2 regions of the Limnobaculum xujianqingii genome follow, and region 2 is predicted to be linked to the other one. Evidence: predicted binding sites of a transcription regulator. Region 2 holds the regulator's gene; the other holds the start of a gene.
The links. The regulator LexA, encoded in region 2, represses DNA repair genes until DNA is damaged. The targets are predictions, from matches to a motif close to TNCTGTATGTACATACAGNA.
Positions count from the first base shown of each region.

Region 1: uvrB (excinuclease ABC subunit UvrB) is a predicted target of LexA. The motif match lies at 5,493-5,512, and genes of this name have one in related genera.

Region 1 covers NZ_JABMLK010000002.1:1,006,280-1,023,185, reverse strand. The annotation lists gene GOL65_RS18695 (hypothetical protein) at 29-2,677, shown strand; gene GOL65_RS18690 (CbrC family protein) at 2,800-3,345, opposite strand; gene uvrB (excinuclease ABC subunit UvrB) at 3,387-5,408, opposite strand; gene GOL65_RS18680 (pyridoxal phosphatase) at 6,280-7,104, shown strand; gene modC (molybdenum ABC transporter ATP-binding protein ModC) at 7,401-8,468, opposite strand; gene modB (molybdate ABC transporter permease subunit) at 8,468-9,157, opposite strand; gene modA (molybdate ABC transporter substrate-binding protein) at 9,154-9,927, opposite strand; gene GOL65_RS18660 (AcrZ family multidrug efflux pump-associated protein) at 10,145-10,288, opposite strand; gene modE (molybdenum-dependent transcriptional regulator) at 10,483-11,268, shown strand; gene GOL65_RS18650 (LysR family transcriptional regulator) at 11,369-12,262, opposite strand; partial or broken gene GOL65_RS18645 (nucleoside permease) at 12,445-13,677, opposite strand; gene xapA (xanthosine phosphorylase) at 13,794-14,627, opposite strand; gene GOL65_RS18635 (phosphopentomutase) at 14,850-16,079, shown strand; partial or broken gene GOL65_RS18630 (nucleoside-specific channel-forming Tsx family protein) at 16,592-16,906, shown strand, end outside.
Region 2 covers NZ_JABMLK010000002.1:1,479,180-1,496,085, reverse strand. The annotation lists gene GOL65_RS20905 (bactofilin family protein) at 1-441, opposite strand, end outside; gene GOL65_RS20900 (MmcQ/YjbR family DNA-binding protein) at 924-1,301, opposite strand; gene GOL65_RS20895 (cation:dicarboxylate symporter family transporter) at 1,893-3,209, shown strand; gene alr (alanine racemase) at 3,267-4,343, opposite strand; gene dnaB (replicative DNA helicase) at 4,514-5,932, opposite strand; gene GOL65_RS20880 (quinone oxidoreductase) at 6,080-7,063, shown strand; gene GOL65_RS20875 (YfbM family protein) at 7,117-7,608, shown strand; gene GOL65_RS20870 (MerR family transcriptional regulator) at 7,757-8,140, shown strand; gene GOL65_RS20865 (aldo/keto reductase) at 8,137-9,108, shown strand; gene dusA (tRNA dihydrouridine(20/20a) synthase DusA) at 9,176-10,174, opposite strand; gene zur (zinc uptake transcriptional repressor Zur) at 10,383-10,838, shown strand; gene GOL65_RS20850 (hypothetical protein) at 11,232-11,786, shown strand; gene lexA (transcriptional repressor LexA) at 11,915-12,526, opposite strand; gene GOL65_RS20840 (diacylglycerol kinase) at 12,615-12,992, opposite strand; gene plsB (glycerol-3-phosphate 1-O-acyltransferase PlsB) at 13,113-15,566, shown strand; gene GOL65_RS20830 (tryptophan 7-halogenase) at 15,688-16,906, opposite strand, start outside.

The DNA of each region.
Region 1 (16,906 bases), 470 kb from region 2:
GCTTTTGGCTTTTCAATGAGGCACAATTATGTTTCTCTCTCGTTCTTACCGATTAACTACTTTACTACTTAGTCTGTCTCTTGCTGTCGCGATTCCGGTTCAGGCCGCAAAAACAGCACCAGCACCCGACCTAAACACCAGCGCACAAACGGCGCCCTGGCCACACAACTATACCATCGACAAGATACCCGTCATTTTCTACCAGCCACAACTGGATAGTCTGGAAGGTAATACCTTGAAAGGCCGTCTGGCAATCTCGGTTAATAAGGGTTCTGTTACGGATAAAAATGGTAAAAAAAGAGCACAGTTAGACTATGGCGTAGTCTGGTTTTCAGCGCTGATTGATACCAATACGGCAGCCCGAACGGCGCAACTGCACGATATCAGCATTGATAAAGCCAATTTTCCAACCGCCCCGGATAAACAAAATGACTATCTGGCGTTAGTAAAAAAGGCGCTACCACAGAAAAACCTGATGGTTAATCTGGATCAGATCGAAGCTTCGCTGGCGATTAATCAGGCAGAGAATCAACAGGTCGGTATTGCAGTAGATAATAAACCACCACAGATTATTTTCTCGCTCACCCCTGCACTGTTAGTGCTGGTTGACGGTGAACCAGTTACCAAACCAACTTCCATTGAAAGTATCAGCCGGGTGATAAATACCCGCTCATTGCTGCTGGAAAAAGATAGCCGCTGGTATATCTATTTTGCTAATCATTGGATGTCTGCCGCTAAACTGGATGGCAACTGGCAACCGCTGACCACCATTCCCGATGGATTTCAGCAAGTGATGCAAGAAGCGGTTAAAGCTAAGGCAGTAGATGTAATGGATAAACTTGGCGATGTAATGAAAAAATCGTTAGCGGAAGGGAAATACCCCACTATTTATACCGCAACCACACCAACAGAATTAATTACGGTTGATGGCGATCCTCAATTTGCCCCGATTGAAAATACTGCCTTGATGTATGTAACCAATACCAGCGGCGATGTGTTTGTTGACTCAGCAACCAATAATGCCTGGTATGTTTTACTGTCTGGTCGTTGGTTTACGTCTGATTCCACTAAAGGCCCCTGGACCTATGTTCCGGGCGAAAAATTACCGGCGGATTTCGCTAAAATACCGTCGCTGAGTCCAAAAAGTGCGGTACTGGCGTCAATACCGGGAACCCCTGAAGCAAAAGAATCACTTATCGCTAATTCAATACCACAAACCGCCAGCGTTAATATTCAGCAGGCAAAACTTAATGTGAGCTATGACGGTGGTAAAGCACAGTTTAAATCAATTGATGGCACCACCCTTCACTACGCCGCCAATAGCGCCCTTCCAGTGATTGAAGTGAGCCCTAATCTGTTTTATGCAGTACAAAACGGTATTTGGTTTACGGCTACTTCATCTACCGGACCTTGGTCTGTAGCGCTGTCGGTTCCGGCGATAATTTATACCATCCCTGCCTCATCACCCATTCACTATGTCACCTATGTTCATGTATATGGTCACACAACCAGCATAGTGTATGTTGGTTATACCCCTGGTTATTACGGTACTGTAGTCAGTAATAACGTGGTGGTTTATGGAACTGGTTATCCCTGCAATGCCTGGGTTGGTAACGTTTGGTACGGCTGCCCTGCCACCTATGGTTATAATGCTGCTTTTGGTTATGACCCCTACGTTGGCTGGTCCGTTGGCTTTATTGCCGGGTGGGCATGGGCATCCGCCTGGTATGGTCCATCATGGGGACCATGGTATGACTGGGATGGCCCTACGCCATGGTATGACGGCCCTTCTGTTGCCATCAGTAATGTATATGGCCGTTGGGGAAATACTGTTGCACAAGGCGTTCGTACCGACTGGTCCAATCCGTGGACCGGAAACTATGGCACTGGCGTCAGAGGCAGTTTTTACAATCAGGCTACTGGCACTCATGGCTATGGTTACGCTGCCCGCAATATCAATGATTACACCGGAATTAAATCAGGGGTTGCTGGCAACGTGCGTTATAACCCACAAACTGGCAGAGCTGTTGCCTCTCATGGCGCAGCTATCGCCAACCCGGATACCGGAAATGCCATTGGCGCCAACAATAGAACCAGCGTCAATACGCGTACAGGCCGCGTAACTGACAATGCTCATGTGGCCACCCGTACCGATCAGGGAGCGACTTCCGCTCGCGCGTTTAACAGTCAGGGGATTGCCGGTAATGCTCATGGTTCGGGCTATGTGCATTATGATGCCAGCACGGGTCAAATTACTCATGGTGGACACGTCAATACTGATAATGGCTTCTACGCAGGTAAAGATGGTCATGTTTATCGCTATGATAAGGGTCAGGGTTGGCAGCAGGTTCAGTCTAATGGTCAGCTTAAACAAGTCACACCGCCATCAAATGCCGGGGTAGATCGCGACCAATTGGCCCGTACCCGAGCTAATCAACGTACAGAAGATCGCAGTTACTCCTCTTCTGCTGATATTAACCGGAGTAACATCCAACAAAACCGACAAAATCGTATTCAGACACGTCAGAATAGTAATCAAAACTTTGACGGCAGTCGTTTAGGTAGCGGGCAATTCCAGGGTGGAGGAAACCGCATGGAGAATATGCACCAGTTCGATCGAGGCAACCTGTCTCATGGGTTTCAGGGACGGGTTGGTGGATTCCGACATTTTAGATAACATCATCGTGCATAAAGGCGGCCAACTGGCCGCCTTTATTGATAATCAGACTAAGTTAGCATCACACACATTAAAATTCTGGTATGTCCGGATACAATCACTAATTATTCATTTCAAAATTTTTAGTCGCAGTCCTGATAACCGCCTAACTCGCCACATTTGGTACACCGGAATAGATAGGCCGTCGGTGAGCCATCTTTATCTAACGCGGAGAAAAAGTTATCCCATTCAGGGCCATCAGGCAATCCGGTAGAGTCTTGAATTGCAGTAATCGCTTGAGTACCAAACGCCTTCAGCTCTTTTTGACCAACTCGTCCGATAAACTGTGCTGCATCGCCACAATGAGTCCACCACTGTTCTTGCTGCCAGCCAGAAAAACCTGGCGTACGGTATGCGACCTCTTCTACTGCCTCATCAGGAATATCATCCCAATCACCATAACCACCAATACCACTTTCATCGGTGAAGCTGACATCTAATGTCTTATGTGCGGAACCGTCACTGATGCACCAGGGACACAGACATTCATCATATTCTTCAATGGCATAAACCGGGCCGGTATAAATATAACCTCGAGCCTGACCACAGCAGATGCATTCAACATCAGATTGAACAATGCTGCCGGTCTCAAGAGGATCCGGATGATATTTAAACATTGGAAACGACATTACTTCTCCTTAATCGCTTACACGGACCGACCAATCAATGATTACGATATCGCTATAAACTGCTCCCGCAGCTTCTGTAACTGATCCCGTAACTGAGCCGCATCTTCAAACTCAAGATTCTGCGCATGCTGATACATTTTGCCTTCCAGTTCGCGAATCTTTTTATCCAATGCCTGCGGTGTCAGTGCTGTGTAATCAGCCTCTGGCTCTGCCGCTTTCTTCTTACCCCGGCCTTTAGCATGTTTCAGCGTACCTAATCCCTGACCCAGCTCCAGAATATCCTCAATCGATTTATTCAATCCTTGTGGAACAATTCCGTTAGCCTCATTATAGGCTATCTGCCGCGCTCTGCGACGTTCGGTTTCATCAATGGCCTTCGCCATCGAGTTAGTCACTCTATCGCCGTAGAGAATCGCTTTGCCGTTTAGATTACGCGCCGCACGACCAATAGTCTGAATCAGTGAACGTTCAGAACGCAGGAACCCTTCTTTATCTGCATCTAAAATCGCCACTAATGAAACTTCTGGCATATCCAGACCTTCCCGCAACAGGTTGATCCCTACCAGTACATCAAACTCACCTAATCGCAGGTCGCGAATAATCTCCACCCGCTCAACAGTATCAATATCCGAGTGCAGATAGCGTACCCGCTCTCCATGCTCTTCCAGATATTCGGTTAAATCTTCTGCCATCCGTTTGGTAAGCGTAGTGACCAACACCCGCTCGTTCTTCTCCACCCGAATACGAATTTCAGACAGTAAGTCATCCACCTGAGTAGTAACAGGACGTACTTCAATGAGTGGATCCAATAACCCCGTAGGACGTACTACCTGATCGATAACTTCACTACCGGATTTTTCCAGCTCATAATTTCCGGGTGTAGCAGACACATAAATGGTTTGCGGAGCTAATTGTTCAAATTCTTCAAATCGCAGCGGACGGTTGTCTAATGCAGAAGGCAAACGGAAGCCATATTCCACCAGCGTCTCTTTACGCGCCCGGTCACCTCGATACATACCGCCTAGCTGAGGCACGGTTACGTGAGATTCATCAATCACCAGCAAGCCATCCGCCGGTAGGTAATCAAACAGAGTTGGAGGTGGTGCACCTTCTCCACGCCCCGATAGATAGCGTGAATAGTTTTCGATGCCGGAGCAATAGCCCAGCTCATTCATCATCTCTATATCAAACTGGGTTCGTTGACTCAGACGCTGCTCTTCCACCAACTTGTCATTTGCCAGTAGTACCCGGCGGCGATCTGCCAGTTCAACTTTAATACCTTCAATAGCTTCCAGTATGCGTTCCCGCGGCGTGACATAGTGAGTTTTAGGATAGATAGTGAAACGGGGAACCACCTGCTGAACCTGACCAGTCAACGGGTCAAAAACCGACAGACGCTCCACTTCATCATCAAACAATTCGATACGCAGAGCGTACTCGTCCGACTCCGCCGGGAAGATATCAATTACTTCACCGCGCACCCGAAAAGTACTGCGCTGAAAGACCTGATCGTTTCGGGTGTATTGCAATTCCGCCAGACGTTGCAAAATCGAACGCTGATCGATAATCATGCCGCGCGTCAGGTGCAACATCATTTTCAGATAGGCGTCCGGATCGCCCAAACCATAGATAGCAGATACCGAAGCTACCAGAACCACATCCCGCCGCTCCAACAAAGCTTTGGTGGCCGACAGCCGCATCTGCTCAATATGTTCGTTTATCGATGCGTCTTTTTCAATAAAGGTATCCGAGCTGGGAACATAAGCTTCCGGCTGATAATAATCATAATAAGAGACGAAATACTCCACCGCATTCTCAGGAAAAAAGGCTTTCATCTCCCCATATAACTGAGCCGCCAGCGTCTTATTCGGCGCCAGTATCATGGTAGGTCTTTCTAATTCGGCAATCACGTTAGCAATAGTGAATGTTTTACCCGAGCCAGTTACCCCAAGCAGCGTTTGGTGAGCTAATCCATCCTCTAACCCTTCAGTCAACCGCCTGATAGCCTCGGGTTGATCGCCTGCGGGTTGGAAAGCGGAGTTTAGTTTGAATGTTTTACTCATGATTCACGCTACCTGAAAATAAAGTTCGATGAAGATCGCAATTTCTATTATGTGGAGCTGGACAGTATTTTACCACTTCCATTATACTGTATATTAAACCAGTAAAAAACCTAATTTGAGTAACTGTTTAATTTTAAAACAACTATTGCTCCAATAGCGCGGGTATATCGATAAGGGCTAATAGTCAAGTTATAGAAATGTAATTTATCCCCAAGAACGTGTTGACATTTCTCAAATCAGCGCATTTTTTCAGTCATATCCACTGAACCATTTGCCGTCCAATATTGGCCTATTGATTTTAGCTAACTTAATGATAAAAATAACATTTCCACTGGCGTCGAGAATGCAAACAAAAACTGGAAAAGCCGCATCAGGGCTGGGATGAGATGATTTTTCTAACGGTAATACACAAGGTTATCCACAGGAATGGTGGATAAGTAAAATTTTCCTACTAATACTGCTGCATTGCGTCCGGTGCCTTTTTCAGAAACTCAGTTAAAAACATCTCTTCTAAAAATTTTTTTATCCTGTTTACCAGAGATTTATTCTTAAAAATAATTGAAAAAAAATTTTACAGACGCGCTTTTAGCTAATATTTTCACCAGCTATATTCTTCTTTCTGTTCAGAATAAAGATCTCTGTTATTTACCCTAAACTTTCGTCTTATCACTCTAAAAGTCGCGATCGCGCCCTGTTCTGAATCACTACGCAAATTACCCACCGGTTAGAGTACCCAAGTTTAGTTACAGAAATGTTACATCCCATCCATAAAAATAGAGTCAGCAATAAACTTTGATAATCTGTTGGTTTTATGCTCGAATTGAGGTTTCCGCTCCCTCCCATCACGTTAACAGCAGACAATATAGCCGCCATGAAATATCAGATTATTGCTCTCGACCTCGACGGTACTTTACTCAACTCACACAAGCAGATTTTACAAGAATCTCTCGATACTCTGGCCCTTGCCCGTCAACAAGGCATTAAAGTGGTTATCGTTACCGGACGCCATCACGTTGCTATCCATCCCTTCTATCAGGCACTGCAATTGGATACGCCCGCTATTTGCTGTAACGGTACCTATACCTATCACTATCAAAAACAACAGGTACTATCCGGAACGCCGCTGACAAAATCTCAGGCAACCCGTGTGGCTCAATTACTGCGTAATCATCCAATTCAAAGCCTGATGTACATTGATAACGCCATGACTTTTGAACAGAAAGATGACAGCATCGATCGCTGGTACGCCTGGGCCGCTCGCCTGCCGGAGAACCAACGCCCCAACATGCTCCATGTGGATAAATTCGAAACGGCGATCGACCAGGCAAATAACGTATGGAAGTTCGCCACCTCCAGCGATGACGAAGATGCTCTTAACCACTTCAGTAACCTGGTAGAAAAAGAGCTGGGACTCGCCTGTGAACGCTCATGGCATAACCAGATAGATCTGGCTCAACAAGGCAACAGTAAAGGCAACAGACTGCGTGAGTGGGTCGAATCTCAGGGAATCAGCATGAATAACGTCATTGCCTTCGGCGATAACCTGAACGACGTCAGCATGCTATCTCAGGCAGGATTAGGCGTCGCCATGGGTAACAGCAGCGACGAAGTAAAAATGCACGCCAATCTGGTAGCCGGAGAAAACGACACCCCAACCATCGCAAATATCATCCGCGAACGTGTTTTGCAGCAGTAAATAGAATAATGCATCATGAAAATGCCTCCCAATTGGAGGCATTATTAATCGATGACAATATCTGGCGGCTTAACATGTATGCTTAAAAATAGTCAATCGCCGGGAGGGGCTGCCGTGGGGGTCGACTTGGCGTAAGCCAACGAAGTGCCCGTAGGCAGACCAGGCCCGGGGCACTCTGTAGCTAAGTACAAATTGTCTTCCGACCGTACTCTCAGCCCATTTAAGCACCTTATTTTTACGGTCGGAACGTACACAGGCGATGATTTATTAGATTAGACCTATTAAAAATGGCCTCATCACCATGCCTCACGACTAATCGACACCGCCTTAACCAACGCAAACAACGACTGCCCCACACTGATATTCAACTCATCCCGAGCCCAGGGTGTAATTCTGGCCCAAATGGCATGCTGCCCTACCGACAGTTTCACATCTATGCGCTCGTCTGAGGAATAAATTTCTATCACCTCAGCAGCCAACACGTTGCGGATACTGCTATCCTGCGGTTTAGTTAATGCTAAAGAGACATCCGCCGCATTAATACGAATACGTAATCTTTGCCCCTGTGCTACATCTACCCGATTAACCCACAGGCACTGTTCTCCTAACGCCAACGCACTCATCGAATATTTATCATGCTGTTCCAACAAAGTCACATTCAGTACGCTGCTCTGCTCATCCTGCTGTAGCCATGGCGTCATGGCATCACTGGCCCATACGCTCTCCAGTTCCCCGGAGGCTCTGACTTTGCCACTATCCAGCACTATCACCTGTTCCGCCAGACGCAGAATCTCTTCCATACTGTGGGTCACATACAGAATGGGAATATTCACATCTTTAGCCAGCCGTTCCAGATAAGGGATCAGTTCCCGCTTACGTGGTACATCCAGCGAAGCCAGAGGCTCATCCATCAATAACAATTCAGGAGCGGTCAATAGAGCACGACCAATAGCAACTCGCTGTTTTTCGCCGCCGGATAAGGTCACAGGAAAACGTTTAAGCAGATGACCAATACCCAACAGTTCAACAATATCATCAAACTGGTGTTGCATTTGTGGTTGCATACCGTACTGTAAATTACCTTTGGTGCTGTAATGAGGGAACAGACGTGCATCCTGAAACACATAACCAATACGGCGCTTTGCTGGCGGCAAATAAATTCCACGGGAACAATCTACCAGCACCCTGTCGTTCAAAATAATTTCGCCGCTGTCAGGACGCGTTAACCCACTTACTGCATTAATTAGTGAAGTTTTACCTGCGCCGGACAGACCAAAAATTGCGGTAATACCATCGCCAGGAACTTCAACCGAGATATCCATCTCCAGAGCCCCCAGCCGCTGTTTAAAATTGAGCTTTAACATCAGCCTTTCAGCCTCCGTTGACTCCAGCGTGCCAGCCATTCAGACATCAGCAACGATATTAACGACAGCAAAATAGCGATAATACACAGGCGAGCCGCATCCCCTTCCGCACCAGGCGTTTCAATCAGAGTATACATCGCCAAAGGGATGGTTCGGGTTTCACCGGGGATATTAGAGACAAAGGTAATAGTAGCGCCAAACTCCCCCAACGAGCGGGCAAAGGCCAGCACTACCCCAGCCAACAGACCGGGAAAAGCCAAAGGTAAGGTTACGGTAAACAACACTCGCCAGAAACCGGCCCCCAGCGTTCTGGCGGCTTGTTCCAGCTTGGTATCAACCGCTTCAAGCGCCAGACGAATTGCCCTGACCATTAAAGGAAAAGCAATAACCGCAGAAGCAAAGGCCGCTCCACGCCAGCTAAAAGTAAAGCTAAAACCAAACCACTGATATAGCCATTCACCAATAATGCCTCTGCGACCAAAGCCGATTAACAGTAAATAGCCAATAACTACTGGAGGTAGCACCAGTGGAAGATGAATAATGCTGTCCAGTAATGCTTTGCCCGGAAACTGACAGCGAGCCAGAATCCAGGCAACAAAAATACCGACAGGTAAACTGAAAGCCACTGCCACTCCAGCCACCTTAAGGCTGAGTAGCAGGGCTTCTAACTCATATTGAGATAACATCATTTAATACGTGGACTGAACCCATATTTTTCAAATACTGCAGTAGCTTCCGGTGTAGACAGATACTTAGCAAATTCCTGTACGGCTGGAGTTGAATGGTCTTTTACTGTCGCCATTGGATATTCTACCGGTAAATGACTGTCATCCGGAAAAATACCAACCATTTTTACCTTTTTACTGGCTACCGCATCTGAACCATACACAATTCCCAACGGAGCCTCAGCACGCTCAACCAATGCCAGTGCAGCACGTACGTTGTTTGCACGAGCCATTTTTGGTGATAGTTGATCCCAAACGCCAAGGAAAGTTAATGCCTGTTTAGTATAGATACCTGCCGGAACGTGGTCCGGATCGCCGACTGCCAGACGCCCATCTTTCAGTAAAGATGACCAGTCAGTGACTTTATTCACATTGACATGTTTTAACGGGCTATCGAGTGGAGCCACCAGAACCAGATCGTTACCCAGCAAGGTTACGCGAGTTTTATCGTCCATCAGTTTCTTTTCAACTACGTAATCCATCCACTGTTGGTCAGCAGAGATGAACATATCTGCCGGAGCACCCTGTTCAATTTGACGGGCCAGCGTTGAAGAAGAAGCAAAGGAGGAAGTAACCTCTACACCGCTTTTTTTCTTATAATCTGTTGCGATTTCTTCCAGTGCGTTAGTTAACGATGCAGCAGCAAATACGGTAATTTTTTCCGCTGCTGATGCAGTTTGTAGCAGAGTAGCAGCTAACAATCCAACCAGAGTGAGTTTCAGTTTGTTCTTCATTTCAGCCTCGTTATTTTATTGTCAATAATATCAGGCAATATTGCCCTTCGATATATACTGAGAAATATAACGTTTTCCCGTTTACTTGTCATTGACTGATGTTTGATTTATGAAAGAACTACCGAAAAGAGGTATCGCAGCAACAAAAAACACCGGCCTGCATTTATTGCAGGCCGGTGCCATATGATATTCAGATTTACACTAACGCCAACAGGAATTAGTTATTGCGGGTTTTGCTCGGACCAAGTTTTGAGATAAAGTTAAACACTTCACCCAGACCGTAAATTAACCCCAAAATAATTGCCATCACCACGGGAACCATACAGGCGGCAAATACCAGACTTTTTAATAATTCAAACATAAGTTCCTCATTTAACTATCCATGCTGACGCATGTTCGCAATGGTTTTATTACCAATGTTATTAATCAATATAACACAGAGTTTATCAGCTATCTGCTGATAATTTTCATCTATCTGTGCTGCCTGACAATTTGGCAGAATGATAAAAATGAAGGACAATGGCTTATGCCTTTACCAAACGGACACTATTCGCGATGAATGCTGAAATCTTACTTACTCTGAAATTGCAAGGCCATCTGTTCGCTGACCCTCGTCGTATCGCTTTGCTAAAACAAATCGAACATACCGGTTCAATCAGTCAGGGTGCCAAACTGGCAGAGATCAGCTATAAAAGCGCCTGGGATGCAGTCAATGAGATGAATAAGTTGACCGACAATCTGTTAGTAGAACGTGCTACCGGCGGTAAAGGTGGTGGCGGAGCCCATTTGACTCCTTACGGTAAACGTCTGCTTCAATTGTATGATTTGCTGGAAAAAATACAGCAAAAAGCATTTGATGTATTACAGGATGACTCCATGCCGCTGGACAGCCTGTTAGCTGCCATCGCCCGTTTTTCGCTACAAACCAGCGCCCGTAATCAATTCTTTGGCACCATTCTCGATCGGCAACCAACCAATAAGCCAGACTGTGTTACTTTGCTAATGAACGATGGCAAAACCGAGATTCATGCCTCCCTGACTCAACAAAGCATAAAACGACTGCAACTTACCGAGGGAAAAGAAGTATTAGCACTGATAAAAGCGCCGCTGATTGATTTACACCAGCAACCGCCTGCAGCCAGTGATAACTGTCTGCGTAGTACGGTAACCTCAGTGAATACCAGCGAACACCGCTGTGAAGTATTACTACAGTTAGATGGGGGAGAAACCCTCTGCTCTACCATTTCTAACCAGCAGGCAAAGACATTATCTGTTCAGACGGGACAAGTGTTATGGGCAACCTTTAGCGCCGAAAGCGTCATTATTGCTACATTATGCTAAATCGGCAGAATAGGTTTTAGTCAATCAACTCAGGTGCCAATTACCCCACTAACTCCAGAGGATTCAAATTGGCACCCATATTACTCAATAATGGAAGGTATTACGCCGAAACGACCTTTAGCTCATCAATTAGCCTTAGGGTTGTCGGAGTGATTTGTGACTCATCATAAACCACATACAAATCAGCAGGAATTCGCTCCTCCAGTGGTCGAAAAATCACCCCCGGCCAGTTCATTTGGGCATAACTGTCCGCTATCATGGTAATTCCCAATCCCATACTGATTAATGCCAGCACCGTTTGTGGCTCAACCGCCTCTCGCACAATATAGGGAGAAAAACCTGCGTTATTACATACTTTTTGTAAAAATGACCAGTCCGAATGCACCGCAGGTAACGTTACAAAAGCTTCATTTCTTAACTCATGCAGAGGAATAGAGTCATATCTGGCCAAACGATGTTCGCTCGGTAAAGCCACCAGAAAAGAGGCTTCTTGTAATCTCAGGCTGGTTAATCCTTGAGGTGGTATAGAAACCATCCGCCAGATACCGGCATCAATTTCGTGGCGTTCTAACATAGCCATTTGTATACCGGGGGATTTTTCACGAAAGATAATATCAACGGTAGGATTGGCTTTAATAAAATTATGCAGAATCGGTCTTAATCGCCCCCACAGCGCGGTTCCAACAATGCCCAGTTCTATGCGCCCTCTTTCTCCGCGACCTATTTGCTCAACTCTGGCTAGTGCCTGATTGGTCGCCGCCAGCAGGTTACGCGTTTCTTCCATCAGTACCTTTCCCGCATGGGTCAAAGCAACACTGCGGGAATGGCGAATAAACAGCATGGTTCCTAACTGAGCTTCCAGCTCCTTTATATGAATACTGAGCGGCGGCTGCGACATATTCAGGCGCACCGCCGCTTTGCCAAAATGAAGTTCTTCCGCTACCGCTAAAAAATAGCGCAATAGCTTCAGGTCAGTACGATAAACGCGTTCAATTGAATCCACACCGACTCCTGTCCTGGGTATTTATTATAGTTAGTTTATGTTACCGCCAGTCAGAACCTCACCATGACAAATTAACCATCAATAGCCATTTTGAGAGATAACGGACTGTTTATCGTCCAGCGTGGCCAGTAAGCTCGCCAACAGACTGGAAGCACCAAAGCGGAAGTTTGAGCCAGTTTTTCTGGTTGATGCTTGTACTGGAAGGTAAAGAAGAAGACTACTGCCAGCAGAACCGCATAGGCAGCAAATACCAACCAGATGGTTTGCCAGTCTTTAACCCCATCAACCGAGAAGTAATCCACAGCTTTACCACTCAGAATGGCACCAACATAAGCACCAACGCCATTAACCATGGTCATAAACAGCCCTTGTGCACTGGCTCTGATATCCGAGCTGACTTCCTGTTCAACAAACACCGAACCGGAAATATTGAAGAAGTCAAAAGCACAGCCATAAACGATCATTGACATCATCAGCAGTACAAAGCCCACCGGGGAAGGATCGCCATAGGCAAATAATCCAAAGCGCAGGCACCAGGCCACCATGCTTAATAACATGACGGTTTTAATACCAAAGCGCTTAAGGAAGAACGGGATCGCCAGAATAAACAGCACTTCTGACATTTGTGATACCGACAGCAAAATGGATGGGTACTTCACTACAAAACTGTCTTTAAACTCCGGATTCAGCGCAAAGTCGTGCAGGAACGGACTGCCAAAGGTGTTGGTAATCTGTAATACCGCGCCCAACAGCATGGCAAACAGAAAGAACACTGCCATTCTTGGTTTTTTGAACAACACGAAGGCATCCAGTCCTAACATACTGACCCAGGTCTGATTTTGCTTTTTGTTCGCCGTCGGAATGGAAGGTAAAGTTAATGAATAGGCAGCCAGTAGCAGTGAAGCCCCCGAAGCGATATACAACTGCATATTACTTAGCTCAAGGCCCAACAAACTAATGGTCCACATGGCAACAATAAAACCAATGGTGCCAAATACCCGAATCGGTGGGAAATTACTCACCGTATCCAACCCTGCCTTTTCCAGACAGTAGTAAGAGATGGTATTAGATAGCGCAATGGTTGGCATAAATGTCATGGCGTTAATCAACATTACCCAAAACATCAGACCGGGTTCGTTGATACTCGCGGCATAAAACAACGCCACTGCACATGCCAAATGACATAAGGTGTAGACTCGGTTGGCCCTCATCCACTTATCGGCAATAATACCAATCAGACTTGGCATCAGTACCGCAGCCAAACCCTTGGTGCTATATACCACACCAACTGATGCACCATTGAAGTGAAGCGTATTAATCATGTAAGAACCCAGCGTCACCAGCCAGCTTCCCCAGATGAAATACTGCAAAAACGACATGATTTTTAAGCGATTTTTAATTCCCATGTTGTTTTCCCGTCCCGCCGCATGGCTGGCTTATTGCGGGTAATACCGCATTATGTAACATCACAGATAACTTCATTAGTACAGACATTCCTGTCTCCTTATGGATGTTTTCTGTTTTAAGCCAGCTTGCGTAAAAAACCGCAAATCAGGGTGATAAAGTTCTGGCGAGAAAGTTCGGCTGCCGCCAGCGTTTGAGCATGGGACAACGTCACTTTGCCTAGTCCTTCTGCCAGGTTGGTGATTGCAGATACCGCAACGACCTTTAATCCACAATGACGAGCAGAGATCACTTCCGGCACCACTGACATACCAACTACATCGCCACCAATAATCTGCATCATGCGTATTTCTGCTGCGGTCTCGAAGTTAGGCCCCGGATAAGAGACAAAAACCCCTTCGGACAACGGGAAACCAGACTCTTTCGCCACTTGCTGAAGTACCGCGCGGTAATCAGCATCATAAGCATTTGCCAGTGTAAAGAAGCGCTCACCAAAGCGTTCATCGTTCAAACCAACCATCGGTGTGCCCGGCATGGTATTAATATGATCGTTCAGAGAAACCAGGCTGCCTGGTTCAACTTCAGGTCGTAAAGAACCCGCAGTATTGGTTGAAAATAACAGTTCACAGCCCAACAGCTTAAAAGTACGAATAGCATCAGTCATGATGGTCATTCCGCGACCTTCATAAAAGTGCCCACGCCCTTTCATACAGGCTACCGGTACCCCGGAAAGTGTTCCTAACACCAGTTCACCGGCATGACCATGAACAGTACTAACTGGAAAACCTGGCAATTTTTCATAAGAGATAGCAACCGCATCTTCAATTTGTTCAGCCAACGCACCCAGCCCGGAACCTAAAATAAAAGCCACTCTCGGTGTAAAGTCAGGTTTATATTTACGAATAATGTCCGCAGCATAAAATGGATTTTGAGATAATTCTATTTGTGACATAACAGTTTTCCTCATTGATTGAGTTTTTTTAGTTTTTAATCGCAATAAAGCTTTTCTTTTTAATCCTGTTATTTATACCGACTGCCAAATCACTTTATCCAATATTGTTTTCCCGCAGGATCAATACGGATTTAATATTGATTAAATTCACCTGCGCTAATCAATTCCTGTTATATATAAATTTATATAATTTAACTGACTGAATTATTATTCGGAGATAATATGCGCGCGATTATTTTAATCATGGACTCCTTTGGCGTGGGAGCAACTCCCGATGCAGATACGTTTGGTGATACCGGTTCGGATACTCTGGGCCACATTGCTGAATATTGTGCAACGGGTCGGGCAGAGTTGGGGCGTCATGGCCCATTAAAATTGCCTAATCTGGAGCAGTTGGGATTAGGGTTGGCGGGCCAACTGGCTACGGGGAATTTACCGGCAGGATTTAACCCGACTCCGGTTATTCGCGCTGCCTATGGCGCAGCCAAAGAGGCCTCTTCCGGCAAAGATACCCCTTCTGGCCACTGGGAACTGGCAGGTGTTCCGGTGCGTTTTGATTGGGGTTACTTCAGCGAACCAACCAATACTTTTCCACAAACCTTACTCGACAATCTGGTACGCAGAGCTAATCTGCCCGGTTATCTGGGGAACTGCCACTCATCCGGTACCGTGATTCTTGACCAATATGCACAAGAGCATATGGCAACCGGTAAACCCATTTTTTATACCTCGGCGGATTCAGTTTTTCAGATAGCCTGCCATGAAGAAACATTTGGTCTGGAACGCCTTTACCAACTATGCGAAATCGCCCGTGAAGAGGTTGATCCTTATAATATTTGTCGGGTTATCGCTCGTCCGTTTGTAGGTGATGTCAGCAGCGGTTTTACTCGCACCGGTAACCGCCATGATCTGGCAGTGGAACCACCCGCAGATACCGTATTGAAAAAGCTGGTCGATGCCGGTGGTTTTGTGATTGCGATTGGTAAGATTTCCGATATCTATGCAGGGGTTGGTATCAGTCAAAAAATTAAGGCTAACGGTCTGGATGCTTTGTGGGACGCTACCTTAGAAGCAACGGCGCAGGACAATGATTTCAGCATTATAATGACCAACTTTGTTGATTTTGACCAAAACTATGGTCATCGTCGTGATATTTCTGGCTATGCTGCAGCGTTGGAACTGTTTGATCGCCGCCTGCCGGAACTCTATCCATTGCTGCGTGATGACGATGTCGTCATTATCACCGCTGACCACGGCTGTGACCCAACCTGGCCGGGCACCGACCATACTCGTGAACACATTCCGGTTCTGGTTTATGGTAAACAAGTACAAAACGGCAGTCTGGGAGTCAGGGAGTCTTTTGTTGATATCGGTCAAAGCCTGGCCACCTGGTTTGAACTACCACTATTCAATGAAGGCAACAGTTTTCTGAACAAGGCCATCTCCCGATAACACTCTGTTTTCAGAAATATTATTTCTGACGAATCAATAATCTAAGCTTAATAATCGAGGACGTTTATATTTAACGTCCTCGCTGTTATTTAATACTTAATTTATTTTAAATCTGTAAAAAATATTTATAAAACGGCTCTTTATTTAATTAGAAAATTAATTACCCACTGCAACATCAAAATAATAACCATTTCATTTTGAATTAGTTCTCACTGTAATTTAATTACCCTTTACTATTATATATTTTGACTCCCATCACAAAAAATGAATCATAATTATTTCTAATCAAATTATCCTGATTTGATTTCCATTCACAATAGCCTGTTTTAAATAGGCTAATTCCCATTCATATTAAAATTATATTGATAACTGAAAATTGAATATTGGTTTTAATTCTTCGCCCCCTTTAATAATACAGCGCCATCACTTTATTCCGGCATAACAACAATCAAATTCTATTCGGGATAACTTCCCAAAATACGCTTATTGGACAAAGGGAATAACATTAATGAAAAAAATATCTCTCCGGCATGGTTGCTCTTACCGCTGTTGCTGTCAGCCCTGCGACTCAGGCTGATTATCTCTGGGGTTTTGCTGACATCGGTATTCACTATCTTGACTGGACATCCCACACCACTCATCGAACCTCAAATAAATCCCATAAAGATGACTTTGCCTATCTGGAACTGGAAGGCGGTGCTGGTTTTACCTGGGGTGAAACCTACGGCTTTTTTGACTGGGAAAACCCTTTCAATGACCGACACGACAAACCGGGTAGCGAGCAGCGTTACACCTTTAAAAACACCAACCGCATCTATCTTGGAGAT
Region 2 (16,906 bases):
TGGCGTCCACTCTTCAGACTGACCAACAAACACACCACCGCGTTTAATGGAAATATTTTCACAGCAGCTGGTGCCACGTAACATACCGTGTTCAAGAATATCGATATTCTCAGCGTAGCAGCTACCGTGAACCTGACCATCAATAATGATTTCAGGGGCGTTCAGTTGGCCTTTTACATATCCGGTATTCATGATACGGATAGAGCCTTCAGTAATATTGATATTACCGACAATTTTGCCATAGATCTGGATATCGCCACTGTCTTCAATGTCACCAACAAATGAGGCATTTCTGGCAATAATTGTGCAACGATTGCGCACATCAATACTATCTGAGTAGACTTTTGACTCACTACCTGAAACCGTACTTGAAACGTTACTGGTCAACGATTGTGATTGAGTGCCTGTCACCTCATATTTAGATGTTTTTTTCCCAAACATAGATAATAATTTCGTCCTTATATTAGTTAAATAGCAAAAGAAAAACAGTATAGATAACGTTGATGAAATAACACCCAATACCAAATAACCAGAGATATACAAAGCGAGGGCACTTATCCATAAGATCAGTACACTGCATAGAAGAACATCCCTGAGAGGCTGATTATGCCTGCTTCTAGCATTCATGGAACTACATTCCGGTAATAATTGATGGGTAGCAATAGGTGTTAAGCTGTTACATAAAAATGCTCGCACGAGCAGTGCGCTATTTTATGCTTATTCAACCTAAAGTGCACCTGATGTATTGCTAATTATATAATAGCTATGATGCTATTAATCGTCATATCTCGTTATTATGTCGAGATTATTTCTTATATGTCCTTGCAATAAATAAACAATTATTTACTAAAAACACCGGCTAATAACCCTTAGTTTAACTAAACCGGTAAATAAACCAGATACTACGGATTAAAACCGGTTGCTTATTTTATTGCTTGCGGATTCTCTCCTGCGGCCATTGCCTTCTTTACATAGGCTGGTAGTAAAGCGCTCACTTCCTGATAAGAAATATCAATCATGTTTTTTACCAGCGCCTCTTCCAGCTTCCCATTGAGAAACAGCGTATTCCACAGCGCTTTATTCAAGTGATAACCGGGTATAATCTCCTGATGCTCATCCCGTAAACGTTCAGCCAGCGCCGGAGGACACTTAAGCGTGATGCTCGGTCTGCCGTTTAAATCACCCACTATCGCGAATATTTTACCAGCAACCTTAACCCGATCGGCTTCCCACAGTGGTTGATAATCATGAATACTGCCTGTTTTGGTTAAACAATATTCAATACAATCTTGCATATCCATATTTGTTTACCACGCCTGTTTTTATCATGTTAATTACTTTTATGCTGTTAATTAATCATATTTATGGATATTACCAATAAAAATAGTATTGTCTTCCTTTATGCTGTTTATTCGTTATTCAGATCAAATAAAAATATATAAAAAACAAGTGATTTTTGTATATTAATTACAAATGCAAAAAAGTAGAAATCCTTCTATAACAAGACATTTTGTATAAAACCTGACAAAACAGTCGATATAATAGCAATCAAAATAATTTATATTTAGTGCATACCAGAAATGATCTAATAACACATGATTAAAAATGCTTTTTAACTTTTGTATGACGATTATGTTAGTCGGATCATAAAATGCACATACACTTCTTTGCTAAAATAGCACCACACTTTATAACAGAATAACGGAACCTCATGCGGTTACCCTGCAAGTCTTTAAACCACAAGAATCAATCTTGATGTACGACTCAGCAAAAACGAAAGTCTAAACAACCTTCATGTTTCTTACTCCAGTTCTCGTCTGGTCAGATAGGGTTCTTCTCGTTTTGCACATTCTTATAAAAAATTCAGGTAAATCAAAATTAAGGCAAGCACTATGACAAATCACTCGCATACATTGGAGCACGATAAATCTTTACTCGCTGAACCTGTTAAAAAGGCCTTCTGGAAAGGTCTGGGGTTCCAGATTGCAGTCAGTATGATCCTGGGGATTTTGGTAGGATTTATCTGGCCAGAGTTTGCCACCAGCCTGAAGCTGCTGGGTGATATATTTTTACGACTGATTAAAAGTGCCGTCGCACCATTAATCTTTTTAACGGTAGCGCTGGGAATCGGTGCCGCTGGCGATATTAAGCAGGTCGGGCGGGTTGGCCTGAGCGCTATTATCTATTTTGAAATTGTCTCGACCATTGCCATCCTGTTTGGCTTTGGAATGGGAGAACTACTCAGCGTTGGTAGCGGTACGGTATTAACCGAAAGTCACGTTAACTCACAGGCTACCAGTCTGATTCAGGCCTCTCATGCAGCGCCAAAATCTTTCGCTCAGTTTTTCCTCGAAATATTCCCCGATAGCTTTATGGGGGCTTTCTCCTCTAATAATTTATTACAGGTTCTGGTACTGGCGTTGATGTTTGGCTTTGGTATTCTGTTACTGAAAGAGAAAGAGCGCGTGGTGGTAGAGAATGCGCTCAACTTCATTGCTAAAGCCTTCTTTAAATTTATCCACGTTATTATGCTATTGGCACCTATCGGTACCTTTGGGGCTATTGCTTATGCGGTAGGCAGTAACGGTGTGGATATGTTGATTAAGCTAACCTATCTGGTATTAGCTTTTTATCTGACGCTGATCCTGTTTGTGGTGATTGTATTAGGTGCTGTTTGTCTGATCTTTAAACTTAATCTATTTGATATTATTAAATTTATTAAAGAAGAACTCTATATCACTTTCGGTACTGCATCCTCTGAGAGTGTACTACCTCGCCTGCTGGAAAAATTACCCAAGTATGGCGCGTCACGCCAAACGGTAGGATTGGTTTTACCTACCGGCTATGCCTTCAATCTGGATGGAACCTCAATCTATATGTCGATGGGGGTTATATTTCTGGCAAATGCTTATGGTATTCCACTTAGCATTGAGCAGCTGTTCGGTATTCTGTTGATTATGCTATTAACCTCCAAGGGCGCCGCAACCGTTTCTGGTGGAGCATTCGTGGTTTTCGCAGCCACCATAACCACTACCGGATTATTACCATTAGAAGGCGTTGCCGTAATGTTTGGGGTTTATCGCTTTATGTCGATGGCACTGGCGGTCACCAACATTATTGGAAATACCGTAGCGACTATTGCTGTAGCAAAAATGAATCGTGAGTACCACCCGAGTCGGCGGCAAAAGCTGGAAGATGATGAGGATTAATCGGCGTTAATAAGAAAAATCCGGCACCTTGCTATAGCTGGGTGCCGGAATCGTTGTTTAATCAATATAGCGGGTTGCTACACGAGCGGTCAGCTTGGTAATCAACTCGTAAGGAATAATACCAGTGTATTTTGCAATCGTTTCTACTGGTAATTCCGGCCCCCAGATAGTAGCTTCATCACCGACTTTATCTGTGGCATCTGGCCCTAAATCTACGGTCACCATATCCATAGAAACATGCCCAACTAAAGGCACGCGCCGGCCATTAATCAATACTGGTGTACCATTTGGTGCATCGCGAGGATATCCGTCGCCATAACCAATGGCAATCACGCCTAAACGAGTATCCCGTTCGCTGACCCAGGCACCACCATAACCTACCGGCTCACCCGCTTTATGCTCACGTACCGCAATCAGACTGGCTTTCAGCGTCATGGCTGGTTTTAGCCCAAACTTATCCGCGAAGGTATCCGCCAGAGGAGAAACACCATACATAATAATACCCGGGCGAATCCAGTCACGATGCGCTTCAGACCACAGTAAGATACCGCCTGAAGCCGCCAGACTTTTCAAACCTGGCTTGTTATGTACAAAAGCATCAAAGCAATCAATTTGCTTACGAGTGGTATCAACCTCAGGTTCATCAGAACGGCTAAAATGACTCATAATATTAACCGGTTGCACCACATTCTCGCAGGCGCTTAAACGCTTATAGAATGCATCTGCCTGCTCAGGACGCACGCCAAGTCGATGCATACCAGTGTCCACTTTCATCCATACGCGTACCGGGCGATCGAGTTCGATCTGTTCCAGAGCTTCTAACTGCTCAATATTATGTACTACCGTTTCGATATTATTGACCGCCAGCATTGGTAAGTCTTCAGCACAGAAAAAACCTTCCAGCAGTAAAATTGGCTTAATCACGCCACCGGAGCGCAGCATCAGCGCTTCTTCAATGCGGGCAACGCCAAAGCAATCAGAATCAGGCAAAGTATGGGCGACATCTAACAGACCATGCCCATAGGCATTGGCTTTTACCACGGCAATAATGCGACTTTCAGGAGCTATTTGGCGAATACGTTGTAGATTATGTTTCAATGCGCCGCGGTCAATTACCGCTGTTGCCGAGATCATTTTAAATCCTTAGTTAATACACTATTACAGAGTGGAAACGGCTGCTTAAACTACAGCCCGAACATTTTCCACGGATAAGGCTTTTATTATTATTCTACTTTTGTGAAGTGACTGTGAAATCATTTGGGAATAAACCGGTATTAAAATTTTAGGCTGAACGCCAAAACCGGTTATTCATCATCAAATTGCGGACCTGCGTAGTTATCGAATCGTGACCATTGCCCCTGGAACGTTAAGCGAACAGAACCGATAGGACCGTTACGTTGTTTACCAAGAATAATCTGTGCAATCCCTTTCTCTTCACTGTTCTCGTTATACACTTCATCACGATAGATAAACATAATAACGTCCGCATCCTGCTCGATAGAACCAGATTCACGTAAGTCGGAGTTAACCGGGCGTTTATCTGCCCGCTGTTCCAGACTACGGTTAAGCTGAGACAGCGCCACTACCGGTACCTGTAGCTCTTTTGCCAGCGCTTTCAGCGAGCGGGAGATTTCAGCAATTTCCAGAGTACGGTTGTCGGACAAAGCAGGTACGCGCATCAGCTGCAGGTAGTCGATCATAATCATGCTAAGCCCGCCATGTTCGCGGAAAATACGCCGGGCACGGGAGCGAACTTCCGTTGGCGTCAGGCCTGAAGAGTCATCAATATACATATTGCGTTTTTCCAGCAAAATACCCATGGTGCTGGAAATTCTGGCCCAGTCTTCATCATCTAACTGGCCAGTACGAATTTTGGTTTGATCGACGCGCGAGAGTGAAGCCAGCATACGCATCATGATCTGTTCGCAGGGCATCTCCAGACTAAAGATAAGTACCGGTTTCTCCTGCATCATGGCGGCGTTTTCACACAGGTTCATGGCAAACGTAGTTTTACCCATTGAAGGACGCGCGGCGACAATAATTAAATCTGACCGCTGTAATCCGGCGGTTTTCTTATCTAAATCATTAAAGCCGGTAGAAACGCCAGTCACGCCGTCATGAGGGCGTTGATACAATTGTTCTATACGAGAAACCGTATCTTCCAGAATCTGGTCAATACTCTTTGGCCCTTCATCTTTGTTAGTACGGCTTTCTGCAATCTGGAAAACCCGTGATTCTGCCAGGTCCAGCAGCTCTTCACTGTTGCGCCCCTGAGGGTCATAACCAGCATCGGCAATTTCATTGGCTACCGAGATCATCTCACGGACTACTGCGCGTTCGCGAACGATGTCCGCATAAGCACCAATATTAGCCGCACTAGGGGTGTTTTTTGACAGCTCCGCCAGATAGGCAAATCCCCCCACCTGATCGAGCACCCCTTTTTGTTCCAAAGATTCAGATAGCGTAATCAGATCGATTGGTTTGCCCAGCTCAAGCAGGCGCTGCATTTCACCAAATACAGTACGGTGAGGACGACTATAAAAATCATTAGCCGTTACCCGCTCAGACACATTATCCCAACGCTCATTGTCCAGCATCAGGCCGCCCAATACGGATTGTTCAGCCTCAAGGGAATGAGGCGGCATTTTCAGCCCTTCCATTTGACGGTCGACAGGCCGTTCGTTACGGGCGTTCTGCTTATTAAAAGGTGTTTTGCCAGACATGGGATAATTAGCGATCCGGTTACGATTAAAAGATAACAGCTAAGCAGTATACGCGATGATGGCAGCCTACCCAACGATCAACATGGCTGCTATGATGAATTTAATCTGTGTTGATTAAAAATCATTCATTATCCCGGAGTTTATATTATGGCTAAACGTATTGAATTTGCTGCAAATGGTGGCCCGGAAGTACTGAAATATGTCGATTTTACTCCCAGACAACCGGCCGACAATGAAGTATTAGTCGCCAACAAGGCTGTCGGTATTAACTATATTGATACCTATGTTCGTAGCGGCCTTTATCCAACACCTTCACTGCCATCAGGACTAGGTACAGAAGCGGCAGGCATCGTAGAAAAAGTAGGGGCTGGGGTCACGCATATTAACGTTGGCGATCGGGTTGTTTATGCCCAATCACCATTAGGCGCTTATAGCGACTACCACTGCGTAGCAGCAGATAAAGTGGCTAAACTCCCGGATGCTATCTCATTTGAACAGGCGGCAGCGTCCTTCCTTAAAGGGCTAACAGTTTATTACTTACTGCATATGACCTATCAGGTAAAACCAGGAGAAACCATTTTGTTCCACGCCGCTGCCGGAGGCGTAGGTAAAATTGCCTGTCAGTGGGCAAAAGCGCTGGGCGTTAAACTGATTGGTACTGTTGGTTCTGCCGAAAAAGCAGCCCAGGCTAAGCAAGATGGAGCCTGGGCCACCATTAACTATCAGGAAGAGGATATTGCCAAACGCGTATCAGAACTGACCAACAGTGAGAAAGTGAACGTTGTCTATGACTCAGTGGGTAAATCAACCTGGCTTGCTTCACTGGACTGCTTGCGCCCACATGGGTTGATGGTGAGTTTTGGTAATGCTTCAGGTCCGGTTACCGGCGTGGATTTAGGCATTCTTAATCAAAAAGGCGGACTGTATGTTACCCGACCATCACTGGGTAACTACATTACTACCAAGCAACTATTACAACATGCAGCCAACGAACTGTTTTCTATGATTGCCAGCGGCGCTATCAATGTGGATGTCGCATCAACGCAACAGTTCCCGCTTAAAGATGCTGTACGGGCTCATCAGGCATTAGAAAGTCGGCTAACTTCAGGCTCCAGCCTGCTGATACCCTGATAGTTCAAAAATAACAAGGCACAATCATACTGACTAACGAACGGATATCCATAATGGGAATACAAGCCTGCTATATGGCCATTGATGAAGATGGTCTGAACCACCTGATAGATCTCGATGAAGTCGATCTGGTTGATGAACTGGAAGAGCTGGAAGAGCACAACGACACGCTGGATATCGGAAAAATGTGGGATGGTCTGCATTTCATACTGACCGGCAGCTCCGCCAGTGAACCTCTGGAAGATGACCCGTTAAGCGATGCCATAGTTGGTATTCATATCCTGGATGAAGAGAACTTTATTGCCGCCATCGGAAATAACGAACTCCCCCCAGTCATTGCCGCGCTGAAACAACTCGATTTGGTCGGCTTGAAATCCCGCTTTGATCCTCAGCAATTAAGTGAGGCTGAGATCTATCCTGACATCTGGACTTCAGAGCCCAAAGATTCACTGTATGCTGAATTAGAACAGGCATTAACGGAACTGATAAATTTTTACCAGCGCTGTCTGGATAATAATATGCATGTCGTTGTAAGTATTTACTAAGTTGTATCCGGGTACGGTGCAAAAATATGCCGTACCCCTCTTCTCATTTTTCCTTTCGAAAAATAGCTCACAAAAAAATGATTCCGCTTGACTTAGAGTGCACTCTAACCTTTAAGGTTATCCCACTCACCCGCAAAAGGCGTGTTATATGAAAATTGGCACACTGGCAAAAAAGACTGGCTTATCTCCCCATACGCTTCGCTATTACGAACGCATCGGCTTGTTGCCGGTAGTTTATCGGGATAGCAGTGGGCAAAGAGATTACGACCAACGAGTGCTGGACCGCCTTGAGTTCCTCAGCAAATTGAGGACCACAGGAATGCCTTTGCGCGATATGCAACTGTATGCAGAACTGGTAACTCAAGGTGAGAGCACTGCCGATCTACGCCGACAGTTACTGGAGCAACATCGCCAACAGGTTAGGCACCGACTAGCTGAATTACAAAGCTGTCTGCTGGTGATTGATAAAAAAATTGATGGTTACTGCAACAACAGTCACACGATTACTGATACAACAGGAGATCCCAAATGAAATACGTCCGCTTTGGTTCCACAGGTATTAAAGTCTCCCCTATCTGTCTGGGCTGTATGACCTATGGCAGCCCGGAATGGCGGGAATGGGTACTGGATGAAAATGGCACTCGTCCTTTTATCAAAAAGGCGCTGGATCTTGGCATCAACTTTTTTGACACTGCAGATATGTATTCCCGTGGTGCCAGCGAAGAGGTTTTAGGTAAAACATTGCTGAAAATAGTTCCACGTGACGACGTGGTCATCGCCAGCAAAGTGTTTAATCCAATGAGTGATAACCCTAACGATCGTGGGCTGTCCCGTAAGCATATTTTGAAAAGTATTGATGCCTCACTGAAGCGTCTGGGAACCGATTACCTCGATCTGTATATCATTCATCGCTTCGACCCTGAAACTTCAATTGAAGAAACCATTGAAGCGCTGGATACCGTAGTACGCTCCGGAAAAGCCAGATACATCGGCGCATCATCAATGCACGCCTGGCAGTTTATGCGCATGTTATCCCTGCAAGAGCAGCATGGGCTGGCAAAATTTGTCTCAATGCAGAATCATTACAACCTGATTTATCGCGAAGAAGAGCGTGAAATGTTACCGCTTTGCGAAGAGATGGGGATTGCCGTTACCCCCTGGTCTCCACTGGCTCGCGGAGTATTAACCGGATCCAGAAAGAATCAAACTATCCGGGCCACCACCGATACGCCAGCACATAATTGGTATAACCATCAGGCAGAAGAAGACGCCATCGTTAACGCAGTGGAACAGGTGGCTACCGCCCGTGGAGTGCCTCCTGCGCAGGTGGCACTAGCCTGGGTGAGACATCGTAAAGTGGTGACCTCACCAATTATTGGGGCATCCAAGCCGCATCATCTGGACGATGCGGTTGCTGCACTGTCATTAACGTTAAGCGATGAAGAAGTAGCTATACTGGAAGCACCATACCGGCCAAGAAATCTGGCGGGTCACGAGTAAATCGTTCGGTGATTGAAACTAAAAAGGCAGCCCGATAAGGGCTGCCTTTTTACTATTCTTCACAGGATTAACTGGATTTTCCGGTTACCATCGCCAGCGCCTGCCGCAATACTTCAACATCCGCTCCGGCTTTATGGGCATTCTCACTTAAATGACGACGGAACTGACGCGCGCCGGGAATTCCCTGAAACAGCCCCAACATATGACGAGTAATATGTCCCAGGTAAGTGCCTTTAGACAGCTCTTGCTCAATGTAGGGATACATCGCCTCGACCACATCTGTGGCCTGAGGAAGCTCTCGCTCAATACCAAAGATTTCACTATCAACCTGCGCCAGTATGCCCGGGTTTTGATAGGCTTCACGCCCCATCATCACGCCATCAACATGTTGCAGATGCTCTTTAGCTTCTTCCAACGTTTTAATACCACCGTTAATGGCTATGGTCAGATGAGGAAACTCTTGTTTAACTAAATAGACTCGAGAGTAATCCAGTGGCGGTATTTCCCGGTTTTCTTTTGGGCTTAAACCCGATAGCCAGGCCTTACGCGCATGAAGCGTGAAATTATCACAGCCACTCTGCTCTGAAACAATAGTGATAAAACGCTGCAAAAACTCATAATTATCTGAATCATCAATACCAATCCGGGTTTTTACCGTTACCGGTATGGAAACCGCCTGTTTCATTGCGCTAACACATTCTGCCACCAGCTCAGGTTCCGCCATCAGGCAAGCACCAAAGCGCCCGTTTTGTACCCGATCGGAAGGACAGCCCGCGTTCAGATTAATCTCGTTATAGCCTAATGCTTCCGCACGTTTAGCGCATTCAGCCAGCGCCTGAGGTTCACTTCCTCCCAACTGCAACGCAACCGGCTGCTCTTGCTGGCTGTATGCAAGATAATCGCCCTTACCAAACAGAATGGCACCAGTAGTGACCATCTCGGTATACAGCAGAGTTTGCCCGCTAAGTAACCGGTGAAAATAGCGGCAATGGCGATCGGTCCAGTCAAGCATAGGAGCAACGGAAAAGCGCTGCATAGGGTATTGTGTTGATTTATCAGAATTCATAAAAAGATTAACGGCTACCAGATAGTTTTCTTGATCGACGAACGCGATACCAGCGTAAAGTTCGGCGGGATAATTAACGGCATTTTACCATAGAAAAGGCTATTGTCGTTACCGCCTTCCCCTAATTGCCCGGTCAGGGATATGCTCTCGGCGTTCTTTATTAAGCATGATAGAATCATTAACAGGATTGTGAATAACAGAGATAACAATGAAATCAATCAATATTGAGTCTATGCTGACAAAAGCCCAGAAGCTGTGCGATCAGCGAGCAGTTCGCTTAACTCCCCAGCGACGTCTGGCGTTACGCTTAATGGCGGAACAGAAGAATGCCATTAGTGCCTATGACTTATTGGATTTACTGCGTATCTCTGAACCCCAGGCCAAACCTCCAACGGTCTATCGCGCCCTCGATTTTTTACTTGAACAGGGTTTTATTCATAAAATCGAATCCACCAATAGCTATGTCGTTTGTCACCATGTAGGCGAGCCATTACACACTTCCGCCCTGTTCATTTGTGATAACTGTGGATTAGTCACTGAGCATCACGCAGAAGGGATCGATCAACTACTTAAAGAACTGGCAGAGAAAAGCCATTTCACCATTCAACATAGCGTACTCGAAACCCATGGCATTTGTTCACAATGTGCGAATAAAGCAGAATAAAAGTAATATATTTTAAGAAATTGAAGGATAACTGTGATTGATTTACCTTGCTAATAGAGCAAGCTATATAAAGCTACACTTACAGATAAGAATAAATGAATAAATATTCTTTATACTCACATACTAAATTCATAAAAACCCACAAATCAAATCAACATAACAACATGTTTTTAAAAACAATTAATATATATTAACATTCTTTCAACGTTGAATAAGACATACATTAATAATAATAAATAACACACTTTGTTATTCACTCATCTTAATTATATTTTCTATTTTATTTTCCTTGCAAATAGAGTATATATTAGCAGCGTAATTATAATTATGTTATCCATAACACATCTTAATGATATAGCTATATATTGTTGGTTATTTTCCAGGGAAAACAAGATGAAGCAGTTTATATGGGCGCTTTTTGCTGTCGCAGGAACACTGGTCAGTGCTTCAGCCAGAGAAACAATGACGCCCATAACATTGACGACTGACGGTGAACAGCAAATTGCAGCTCAAAACTGGCGTGAAGTCACCGGACTTCCTGGCCAATTGCCTGAGCGCTGGCAGTTTATTGAAACCGATTTATCCTCTATCTGGCTGCTAAAAAATTTGGATGACCCTAATTTGCTAGGGCGCATTTCAACACAAACCCTTGATGAAGGCATTCAACTCAAAGATGAAGTGGATTCCATCGCTGATAGTTTTAAATTTCAGGCAGTTGATATTACCCGCCGTACAGAAACCTATGGCGATATTGATACTGAGCAATTAGAAGTCAGCACCAAAGATGGAGAGCAGGACGTTGCCGGTATCTTTGTGTTTATGAACTATCAGAACAAAATTTATACTATTTTGCTTACCAGTCATTCCAGCATTAATAAGCTCCAGCAGCACCGGCACCAATTGATGAATAATATTTTAGTAGCAAAAAGTGCCCCATCCGGTGCGTAATAAATTATTAAGCCTGATAAATATTCTTCAGTCATTGCCATTAAAAAAGCGCCCTAAGGCGCTTTTTGATTTTCTGCTATATCCGTTATTCGTTTTCACATCAGCCGATATCTGATTTTTGAATTTAATTACATCCAGTCGCCGTTACGAATAACACCAACGGCAAGCCCTTCAATGGTCAAACTCTGCTCACGTAAATCAACCACTATTGGTGAAAACTCTTCATTTTCAGGAAGTAGCTCAACTACGTTACCCTGTTTTTTCAGACGCTTAACCGTAACTTCATCATCAATACGGGCAACGACGACTTGACCATTACGTACATCCTGAGTTTTATGCACAGCAAGCAGATCGCCATCCATAATACCAATATCTTTCATTGACATACCGCTAACACGCAGTAAAAAGTCGGCGTGTGGCTTAAACAGCGCCGGGTCGATCTGATAGTGGCTTTCTACATGTTCCTGAGCCAGTAAAGGCTCACCTGCGGCAACCCGACCAATTAACGGGAGACCTGCATCTTCCGTTTCCAGTAGCAGACGGATCCCTCTGGATGCCCCATTAATAATCTCGATGACCCCTTTACGGGCTAAAGCTTTTAAGTGTTCTTCCGCCGCATTGGGTGACTTAAACCCTAAGGTTTGGGCAATCTCTGCACGAGTCGGCGGCATCCCTGACTGATTGATATGGTCACGAATCAGGTCATAAATTTGTTGCTGTCTGGCGGTTAGTGCTTTCATTTCTCGATTCCCTTACCCTGTTTTTTTATACAGTTATGCTGTGAGTATATACAGGTATTCGCCAGATGAAAACCTTCATACTTCATATTTACGAGATATATCGAGAAAAATGACTCCAAAGTACGGAAACCCAGACAAACAACGCCAGTAATATCATAATCAGTACCGCAGCAGATCCCATATCCTTCGCCCGCCCTGAGAGTTCATGGCGTTCGGTACCAATACGATCAACGACGGCTTCAATCGCACTATTAATAATTTCAAAAGCCACAATCAACACTACAGAACCAATCAGTAAGATTCGTTCAATGATGGAGACATCCAGCCAGCAGGCCAGAATAATGGCGACCACCAGCAGCACAATTTCCTGACGAAAAGCAGCTTCATTTTTCCAGGCAGCCCGTAGGCCCCCCCACGAATATCCCGCTGCTTTAATGATACGAGTAAGTCCTGTCACCTGGTTCATTCACAATCCCTCAAGAAAATTCTACTCAATTTTAGCAATTATCATTCATCACATCATCACAGATCGCGCCGAGTTCTGGTATTCTGGCGACTCGTTATCTATATGAGGCTCGAAACATTTATGTCTGGTTGGCGTAAACTTTACTATAAGCTATTGAATATACCAATAAAAATGCTGGTTCGTAGCAAGTGTATTCCTTCTGACCCCATCGCTGAATTGGGATTGGATACCACACGTCCAATACTATATGTCCTGCCCTATAACTCAAAAGCAGACCTGTTAACCCTACGAGCACAGTGTCTGGCTCAGGAATTACCCGATCCATTAGAACCTTATGAGATTGATGGTCAGCTACTACCCCGCTATGTTTTTATTCATGAAGGACCGCGAGTATTCAGCTATTACGCCCCTAAAGAAGAGTCGATAAAGCTATTCCACGATTATCTGGACCTGCACCGCAATCACCCCGATCTGGATATCCAGATGGTTCCAGTCTCGGTGATGTTTGGCCGTTCTCCTGGCCGCGAGGGTCATGAGAGCCATGAGGCTCCTCGCCTTCGACTGTTTAACGGTATCCAGAAATTTTTTGTCGTGATGTGGTTAGGCCGCGACAGCTTTGTACGCTTTTCCCAAACCGTTTCACTACGCTATATGGCAGATGAGCACGGCACCGATAAGACCATTGCTCAAAAACTGGCTCGCGTTGCCCGCATGCACTTTGCCAGACAGCGCCTTGCCGCAACCGGACCAAAGTTACCGATGCGTCAGGATCTGTTTAATAAATTACTAACCTCAAAAGCCATTGAAAAAGCGGTTGAGGAAGAAGCTGCATCCAAGAAGATATCGCTGACGAAAGCAAAACAGAACGCTGTCGATATGATGGAAGAGATTGCAGCCAACTTTAACTATGAAACACTACGAGTAACTGACCGGGTACTCAGTTGGACATGGAACCGACTCTATCAGGGTATTCATGTTCATAACGCCGAGCGAGTGCGTCAGTTAGCTCAGGATGGTCATGGTATTGTCTATGCGCCAAGCCACCGTAGCCATATGGACTATCTGCTGCTCTCTTATGTGCTTTATCATCAGGGGTTAGTACCACCGCACATTGCTGCCGGTATCAACCTTAACTTCTGGCCAGCGGGTCCTATTTTCCGTCGGCTGGGAGCGTTCTTTATTCGTCGTACGTTTAAAGGCAACAAGCTCTACTCTACCGTGTTTCGTGAATATCTGGGTGAATTATTCAGCCGTGGTTATTCCGTTGAATACTTTGTTGAGGGCGGACGCTCACGTACCGGTCGATTGCTGGAACCAAAAACCGGCACGCTGTCTATGACCATTCAGGCAATGTTACGCGGCGGTAATCGCCCAATCACTGTTGTGCCAGTGTATATCGGTTATGAACACGTAATGGAAGTGGGTACTTACGCCAACGAACTACGTGGAGCAACCAAAGAGAAAGAGAACCTCTGGCAGGTAGTTCGCACCATGCGTAAATTGCGTAATTTAGGGTTAGGCTATGTGAACTTTGGTGAACCTATTCCATTAATGACCTACCTGAATCAGAACGTACCAAACTGGAGAGAATCTATCGATCCGATAGAAACGCCAAGACCAAATTGGTTAACGCCGACCGTTAATCAAATTGCCAGTAACTTGATGATTAATATTAATAACGCAGCAGCAGCTAACGCCATGAACCTGTGCTGTACCGCGTTATTAGCTTCTCGCCAACGGGCTTTAACCCGTGAGCAACTGCTTGAACAACTTGATTGTTATATCCAACTACTGCGCAATGTACCTTATGCCAAAGACGCAACGGTTCCATCCAGTACACCAGAGCAAATGCTGGAACATGCGCTGAAAATGAGTAAGTTTGAGGTAGAGAAGGATAACGCCGGTGAGATCATCATATTAGCGCGTGAACAAGCAGTTCTGATGACTTACTACCGTAATAACATCCACCATATGCTGGTTCTGCCGTCGCTTATTGCCAGTATTGTGATGCATCACGATGGTATCTCTCGTCAGCAGATTATTGAGCAGGTTTCACTGATTTATCCACTGCTGCGTGAAGAACTGTTTATGCACTACAGCGAAGAAGAGGTACCCGCGGTAATTGAGACGCTGATTGATGAATTGGAACGTCAGAATCTGATTCGCCAACAGGCTGAGGGTTTACTGGCATTAACACCTTCCCGTATTCGTACGCTACAGTTACTGGCTGCCGGCGTTCGGGAAACATTACAGCGCTATACCATTACGCTTTCATTGCTGCGTAACAACCCAAGTATTAATCGTGGAATGCTGGAGAAAGAGAGCCGTTTGCTGGCTCAACGTCTCTCCGTCTTACACGGTATCAATGCGCCAGAATTCTTTGATAAAGCAGTATTCTCTACGCTGGTAGCAACACTGCGTACCGCGGGATATATCAATGATGTGGGTGATGCAGTTCCGGAAAATATGCAGGCTATGTATGACATGCTGACCCGCCTGATGACACCGGAAGTAAAACTGACGATTGAAAGTGTTACTGTCACATCGGCGGAAAGCGAAACGCCAACAGAGTAACGGGTAAATAACCAGCCTTCAATGAAAAAGCTGGTCTCATACCTACTGAACTTCTGGGTAACAACCACAAAAAAGCCTGCTAACCAGCAGGCTTTTATTATTGATGATTAAAAAGAGAATATTACCAGCCCTTCTCTTTAACTCTCTGCACGAAATCCAGCGCTTTTTGCTGCTTATCTTTAGACAGCCACAGTAAGTCCATACCTGCTGCACTTACCGGTACCAGCCCTAAAGGAACCGCAACCGACATCCAGTTAACCGGATGGAAAATACCGCCCCAACCGTTGATAGCGTAGTTTTCTACGTCAATCATATGAGGAGTACGTTCTTTAATACATTTTCTGAACTCAGCATAACGCTCTGTCATTGGCGATTTATTCACTTCTTGCCACAGTGGAGTGTCGTTACGAGTACAGTCATAGTGCATACGCAGGAAGTCACGAATTCCGTGCCATGACGCCAGGTTCGCTTCGTTATATTCACGAATACTGTTTTCAGAGATGATGCCCTGACTCGATACCAGCACGCGCTCAAAGTTACGTAGCTGTTCGATCATCTGACCAATTGAGGTTGCTTCCAGCGGCTCAACGAAGCCGGAAGAGAGGCCCAGAGACATAACGTTCTTAATCCACACTTGCTCATAGCAGCCTGGATCAAAACGAATGGTTTTATGAGGTTCAATTTCAAATCCGAGATACTTCTGAATCTCATCAATGGCATCGGCTTCGCTCTTATGTTTGCTACTGAATACATAACCAGCACCAACACGAGTAGACAGGGGAATCTGCCACATCCAACCCGCATCCATCGTGATTGCACGAGTAATTAGCATTGGGTTTTTATTCGGATGAGGCATATAGAATGGAATAGCGCTATCCATCAACAGATAGTCTTTAAACGTCTGCCAACGAGCACCAGGCATCTTCGCCATTACCTGACGGGTCAGGCCGCTGGAGTCAATCAGGAAGTCGAGCTCAACTTCACCTTTCTCAGTAATTAGTTTAGTAACCAACCCTTCTTCATTACGAACGAAATCTTTAACCAGCACATCTTCATGTACCACACCACGAGACAGTGCCACTTTTTTCATGTACTTGGCAATTTTGTAGCTGTCAAAGTGGAAAGAGGTCACCAGGTCAGTACGATCTTCGTCTACAGCCTTAATCGCTTCTTCCATTGAAGCATTATTTTTAATCAACTGGTAACCGCGAATCCATGACTCTAGCGGTACGCCCTGATTAATTAATGCAGAGTAATACGGCAGGAAACCACCTTCAACCCATTGTGCACCTTCACCTCGGGCAGAAGTAAACAGATGGTAGAACTTGTCGTCAGCTTTA